3 regions of the Methylocystis sp. Se48 genome follow, and region 1 is predicted to be linked to each of the others. Evidence: predicted binding sites of a transcription regulator. Region 1 holds the regulator's gene; each other region holds the start of a gene.

Region 1 (2,266 bases):
TTCAGCGCGAAGTCGAGGAGGCCGCGATACTGACCATCGCCCGGCGCCAGCCGCTGGCGGTGGACTTGCGCGAATGCATCGCCGCCATCCGCATCTCGGGCGACATCGAGCGCATCGGGGATCTCGCCAAGAACCTCGCGAAACGGACGCTGAAGATCGCCTCGGACGCGCGTCTGCCGCGCGCCATCGTCGGGCTGAAGTCGATGCACGAACTCGCCGCCACGCAGCTCAAGGAAGTGCTCGACGCTTATGCGCTGCGCGACGTCGAACGCGCCCGCGCGGTGTGGGAGAACGACGCCGATCTCGACGCGCTGGAGGACTCCGTCTTCCGCGATCTCCTCACCTTCATGATGGAAGATCCGCGCAACATCTCCTTCTGCACGCATCTTCTGTTCTGTTCGAAAAATCTCGAGCGCATCGGCGATCACACCACCAATATCGCGGAGACCGTCGTCTATCTCGTCACCGGCGAGCCCATGCCGGCCGAACGACCGAAGACGCGCGTTTGCAATCTCCGCGCCGGGGAGACCGAAAGCCCGCAATGAACGAGTCCGCCCAACAATCCGCCCTCCGCGAGGTCAAGCCAGATCGCGCGCCGCGCATTCTCGTCGTGGAGGACGAGACGTCGCTCGCGACGCTGCTCGTCTACAATCTGGAGGCGGAGGGCTATCAGGTCGAGCATGTCGACAATGGCGACGAAGCGGAGTTGCGCATCACGGAGACGCCGCCGGACCTCGTCATTCTCGACTGGATGCTGCCCGGCGTCTCGGGCCTCGAAATCTGCCGGCGCCTGCGGGCGCGCGACGCCGCCCGCGACATGCCGATCATCATGCTCACCGCGCGCGGCGAGGAGAGCGAGCGCGTGCGCGGCCTGTCGGTGGGCGCCGACGATTACGTCGTGAAACCCTTCTCGACGCCGGAGCTGATGGCGCGCGTGCGCGCCCTGCTGCGCCGCGCGCGGCCGGAGCGCGTCGCTTCCCGGCTGACGCTCGGCGACATCGATCTCGATCGCGAGACGCGCCGCGTGCGCCGCTCGGGCCGCGAGATTCATCTCGGACCGACGGAGTTCCGGCTGCTGGAATATTTCATGGAGAAACCGGGGCGCGTCTTCACCCGCGCGCAGCTTCTCGACAGCGTTTGGGGAATGTCGGCGGAGATCGACGAACGCACGGTGGACGTTCACGTCGGCCGGCTGCGAAAGGCGCTGATCCGCGGGCGGGAGAAGGACCCGATCCGCACCGTGCGCGGTTCGGGTTATTCCTTCGACGAAACATTCGGGCGCGACTAGCGCGCCCCGGCCGTCAGGCGCGTCACGCGTAGCGCGGGGCCCTGAGCTGCTCGCGCGCGCGGCGGCGGTCTTGCGCCGGCTGATAGGCGATGCGGGCGTGATGGGCGCAATAGGGGCCGCCGCCGATCGGCGACTTGCCGCCGCAGAAGCGGAATTCCGGCGACGTCGGATCGCCCATTGGCCAGCGGCACATGGACTCGCGCAACTCCATCAGGGTCACGCGCTCCGTCATCGGAATGACGACTTCCTCCTCGGGAACCGCGCGCGCGACCACCATCGCCTGCGGCGCGAATGCGAGCGCGACATTGCCGTGCACGGCGTGTCCCGCCGCGCGGGGCGCGGGGGCGGCGGGACGCGGCGCCGTCTTGGCGGCGCGCGGACGCGGCGCGCTCGCCGTCTTGGCGCGCTCCGCCAATCCGAGACGATGAATCTTCCCGATCACGGCGTTGCGCGTGATGCCGGGTCCAAGTTCCGCAGCGACCTGACTCGCGCTGAGGCCGTCGCTCCATAGTTTACGCAACAGCTCGACGCGTTCATCGGTCCAAGACATGTGTGACCTCCAACCGGCCGGTTCGAGCGCGCATGGCGGAATCAGCCGCCCCTCGCTGCACTGGCGCAAGCCAGCGGCGATATGACGCGCATCGAGACTCGAGAGACGTCGCGCGGAAAGAACGCGACCGCGCCGACGAGAAAATTTACTGGAGCAGTTGAATCATGCGCAAGAGTCGCTGGCAAGCAAAAGGGGGCGTTCTCAACAGGGATTGTCCCCGCTTTCCGTCGCAGGTGTTGCGCGCAAGACTCACTCGCCTCGCAATTGCCCTGGAAAAGCGCCAAATTCGCCCGCGCCGCGCAATCGCTTCGCCGTTTCCGGCGATTTGACCGGACGCGCCGTCCCGCATAAAATCATGTGTCAAATGGCCGCCCTGAAAGGGGCGGCGCTTTGTTTTTGGGCTCGGGCCGCGGCGGGCGGAGTCCTTG
Region 2 (2,266 bases), 1.6 Mb from region 1:
GCGAGGACCGTATATTCGTAACGGCCCTCCGCGCGCCAATGGATCGTCAGCGCCGGTTCGTCGAAGGCGCCGGAGAGCTGGCGGTAAAAATCCGTGTACTGCTCCTGCGTGATCTCCGATTTCGGCCGGGTCCACAAGGCGACGCCGTCGGCGATGCGGCGCGGCTCCTTGCCGGGCTCCTCGACGAGGTTGATAGGCGTCGAAACCGCGCCTGAATGTTCGCGAACGATGCTTTCGATTCGCCAGGGCTCAAGAAACTCTTCGCTCTCCGCGTTGAGATGGAGAGTCACGCGCGCGCCGACCGCCGGCGCGTCTTCGAGCGGGAGAGGGACGATCGCGTACGATCCCTTGCCCTGCGAGGACCACAGCCACGCCTGATCGTCGCCCGCGCGGCGCGTCGCGACCTCGACGAGATCGGCGACCATGAAGACTGAATAAAAGCCCACGCCGAATCGGCCGATGAGCGAGGCGCCCTGATCGCCGGATTCCTTGCCGAGCTTTTCGAGAAAGGCGCGCGTGCCCGAATTGGCGATGGCGCCGAGCGCGCTGATGAGTTCCTCGCGCGACATGCCGACGCCGTTGTCGGCCACAGTGAGCGTCCGCTTCTCCTTGTCCAGCGAGATGACGACGAGCGGCGCGCCGGCCTGGGCGGCGAGTTTTTCGTCGGAAAGCGATTCGTAACGCAGTTTTTCGCAGGCGTCGGCCGCGTTGGAGATCAGTTCGCGCAGAAAAACCTCGCGCTCCGAATAAACGGAGTGCGTCATCAGTTCGAGAAGCTGCGCGACATCCGCCTCGAAGCCGAATTGAGCGGCCTGCGGCGCGTCTGCTGTGGCAGCGTCGTTGGTCATGCGGTCTCCGAAAAAAGTTCCAGCTCCAAAACAGGAGCGCCTGATTTGAAGGGGAAAGAGGGCGGTCTTGCGGCCGCGATCCGTCAGTTCGTCATTCGACGCGATTTTGCAAGGCTTGGAAAACGGTTTGCTCGGCAAATTCCGGAAAAGACAGGGTCGGCGCGGGATTTCTCCCGGCCGACCCGTCCATCGCTACGACTTTGTTGACCGCCGACTTGCGATCCCGGGGGGCTGGGGGGCTGACGAAAACCGGAAAAGCGCGTCGAAGCCAGTCGCAGCAATGAGGACAAGATATTGGGCGACACGTTGGACATGCAAGAGGCCCAATCTCGGCAAGATTGTGATTTTTCTTAGATATTTGCTACGCTCAAGGCAGGTCGAAACGAATTGCGTCCTCGATAGCACAAACGGCGCTTGCCCTCTCGCCTCCATCGCGCAAACATGACAGTTGTGTGAGGAGAAGGTCGGATGGCGGAGTCGGAGCCGACGGAGCCCAGCCGTTCCCGCCCTGCGCTGGTCGTGGTCGCAGGATCGATGCGCGCGATTCAGACCGAGCGACAGGGGGGCAAGAGCGAGTCGAAAAGCGCGGGGCTGGTCTCTTTCGACCGGCGCGAACTCAACGCGCTTTTAAATCTCTACGGCGCGAAAGTGGCCGCGGGCGAGTGGCGCGATTACGCGCTCGACTTCACGCCGGCGAAGGCCGTGTTCTCGATTTTTCGACGCGCCAGCGAAGCGCCTCTTTATCGGATCGAGAAAAATCCCGAACTCGCGCGGCGCCAGGGCGCCTATGCGGTGATTGCGTCCTCCGGACTCGTGCTTCGGCGGGGACACGATCTCTCCCGCGTTCTGCGGGCGCTCGACCGCGGCCTGAAACTCGTCGGCGTGGAATAGCAAAAAAAAGCCCCGGACTCGCCGGGGCTTTCCTTGATCGCGCCAAGGTTCTCAGTCGTTGCGCTGACCAAAGAGGAACAGCAGCGACTGGAACATGTTGATGAAGTCGAGATACAGCGACAGCGCGCCGAACACGCTCTTTTTCTGCGCGACTTCGTAGCCGTCGCTCTCGAAATACATGTCCTTGATGTTCTGCGTATCCCAGGCGGTCAGGCCGGAGAAGATCAGAACGGACAGGATCGACAGCGCGAACTGAAGCCCGCTCGACTGCAGGAACAGGTTGACGAGGCCGGCGACCACGAGACCCCATACGCCCATCACGAGGAACGAACCAAAGGCGGAGAGGTCGCGCTTCGTCATATAGCCGTATATGCTCAGCCCGCCGAACGCGGCCGCCGTGATGAAGAACACCCGGGCGACGGACACGCCGGTGAAGACCAGCAGCAGCGACGACATCGACAGACCCATCACGGCCGAGAAGGCCAGGAACAGGTTGCGCGCCGTCGCGGCGGACATCGTATTGGCGC
Region 3 (2,266 bases), 1.4 Mb from region 1:
ATCGGTCGCGATGTATTCCGCCTGCATGTCGAAGGGGCCATGCGCGGCGGCGACCTCGACGCCGTAGGACACGACGTCGCGCACGCAATGGCCAGCGGCCGAGGTGGTCGGAATGCCGCCGAAGAAGCCGCCGAGCGTATAGGAACCGCAGGAAAGATCGGGCGTCCCGAGCAGACCCTGTCCGAGAATCGTGGCCTCCGAGCGCAGGCGGTTGCCGAGCCTTAGCACGCGGTCGTTCGAAAGACCCGTCGAGTCATTAGGGCTGTGGTACCGCCCCGAAACGCCGATATGAAGCAGATCATGCTCGTCCTTGATCGGCGCATAGGTCATGCGTCCCGAGACGTCGACGTATTGCGCGCCGCCGGTGGACGACCAGCCCGCCGCCTTCGGAACGCCCCAGGAGGCAGGCGTATTCTGCGCCGGATTGATCGAAGCGTCTTCGGGGCTCGTCGAGAATACGCCGAGACGTGCTGTCCAGTTGTCTCCATAGGCGCCGACCGAGACGCCGAGGTGGCGGCTCGGCGCGATGCCTTCCACCGCCATGGCGCGCTCGATCAGCGGGCGGAACTTCGACGACGATGACGACTCAATGCTGAACGGCTCGAATTGGTTGCCGACCATGATGAACATCGGATCCCTGGACCAGGGCAACGTCATCGCCGGGTGCTGGATGCCGAAGAAGAAATCGCGAATGCCGCCGAGCACCTGATTGTTGCCGGTGATCTGACCGGTTCCGGCGAAATCGTATTGTAGCTTGTAGAACCAGATCGCCGCGGCCTTGCCCTCGACCTCGAGACGAATCTGGCGGAAGCCGACCTGACTGGAGAAGCCGTTCAACGGCTGGGTGATGCCCCCGCCGTCGACCATGATGCGGCCGCCGACCTTGAAGCTGTATGCCTTGTCCTCCGTCTCGACGAAAATGCCGTTCTTGAAGCTGACGAAAACCGGCGGCGGAGGCGGCGGAGCTTGCGGGTCCGCCTTGCCGTGCGCGGCGTTGGCGACATTGGCGGCCTTGCTTTGCGCGGCGGCGGCCTGCGCCTTCGCCTCATGCGCCTCCTTGCGCAGCTTGGCGATTTCCGCCTCCAGAGCGCGCAACCGCGCCTCGATGGCGGCGGGGTTGGCAGTGGCGCAGGCCGCGCCAGTCGCGGAGAGCAGCGCGCCTAAGGCCACTCCCGCCGCCGCCCATTTTTTCGTCGTCATCATCATTGTCAGCCTCTAAGTCCAAAACCGCCTAAATATTAGGCCGACCCCATACTCACGCAACTTGTGTGACATAATGGTGACAAACACAGTCTTCGCTGAACGAAAGCATGTTTAAATTGTCAAAAGTTGCGATTCAGCAACACTATAATTTTTGAAATATAGAAGACGCCAATCACTAAATTCAAGTCATTGATTCATAATCGCTTCCACATACCAGAAATATTATAGAAACATTATAGATATATATTTTGATTATGAGATTATATTAGACATTATTCAGAAACATAATCAACAGACCAGACACAGACGTGAAACATGCCCCGACCATTCTCCTCCGCGCATCCGAGCCCTCCCGGCCTGGTTCGCTAGTCAGGAGTTTTCGAAGGGTCTGAAACAGTCGCAGGCTTCTCCCCTGCCGCCCTTTGAGCGCGCCCGCCGTCAAAGGGTCGATGATCGGGCGAAAAGCTCAGCGCCGAAGGGGCGTGGCGGCGGACTTGGCTGAACGAGGCTGAAACAACCCTCGTCGATCAGCCTCTCGCGAGAGCAGAAGCTCGCGAGCGCTCCCGAAAGCGACAGATCGGGACGGAACAATGGTAAAACTAAAAGAGCTCCCCCGAAGCGGATCGAGGGCGTCAAAAAGGAGGAAAAAACTAATCTTCTTTTCTGAGGTTTAGTCGCACGTCTTGAATTTCGACTCAACGCATTTTTTTGCCATCGCCTCGGCCTTCGCGAGTTCATCCGGCGACAAAAGCTTCGCCGACATCTCGCGGGCAGATTTTTTTTCGCCTTCCGTCATCGACAGCATCGGCGACTCAAGCGCGAGCCTCGTCCACATATGGCTACGAACAGGATCGCGAACGACTCCGTTGCCCATGGCGTAAATCGCGCCGAGATTGAGTTGCGCTTCCGCGTCGCCCTGCTCCGCTGCGAGACGAATCCATCGCGCAGCCTCCTTGAAATCCTGCGGCACGCCGACGCCTTCGTAATACATGCTTGCGACATTCATCTGCGCGGCGGCGACCCCCTGCCCGGCCGCGAGCAAGCTCCACTTCATAGCTTCCTT

Evidence for each region. Region 1 encodes PhoB, which activates phosphate uptake and scavenging genes when phosphate is short. Its sites were predicted from a motif close to TGTCATNNANCTGTCAT; they were not measured.
Region 2: a site for PhoB is predicted at 1,290-1,306, ahead of ACV959_RS12120 (DUF2794 domain-containing protein). Genes of this name have one in related genera too.
Region 3: a site for PhoB is predicted at 1,269-1,285, ahead of ACV959_RS12730 (OprO/OprP family phosphate-selective porin). Genes of this name have one in related genera too.

The regions. Positions count from the first base shown of each region.
Region 1 is NZ_CM149850.1:332,932-335,197, forward strand. It holds gene phoU (phosphate signaling complex protein PhoU) at 1-545, shown strand, start outside; gene phoB (phosphate regulon transcriptional regulator PhoB) at 542-1,288, shown strand; gene ACV959_RS01670 (GcrA family cell cycle regulator) at 1,311-1,838, opposite strand.
Region 2 is NZ_CM149850.1:2,458,372-2,460,637, reverse strand. It holds gene htpG (molecular chaperone HtpG) at 1-848, opposite strand, end outside; gene ACV959_RS12120 (DUF2794 domain-containing protein) at 1,317-1,739, shown strand; gene ACV959_RS12115 (Bax inhibitor-1/YccA family protein) at 1,791-2,266, opposite strand, start outside.
Region 3 is NZ_CM149850.1:2,588,594-2,590,859, forward strand. It holds gene ACV959_RS12730 (OprO/OprP family phosphate-selective porin) at 1-1,206, opposite strand, end outside; gene ACV959_RS12735 (tetratricopeptide repeat protein) at 1,874-2,266, opposite strand, start outside.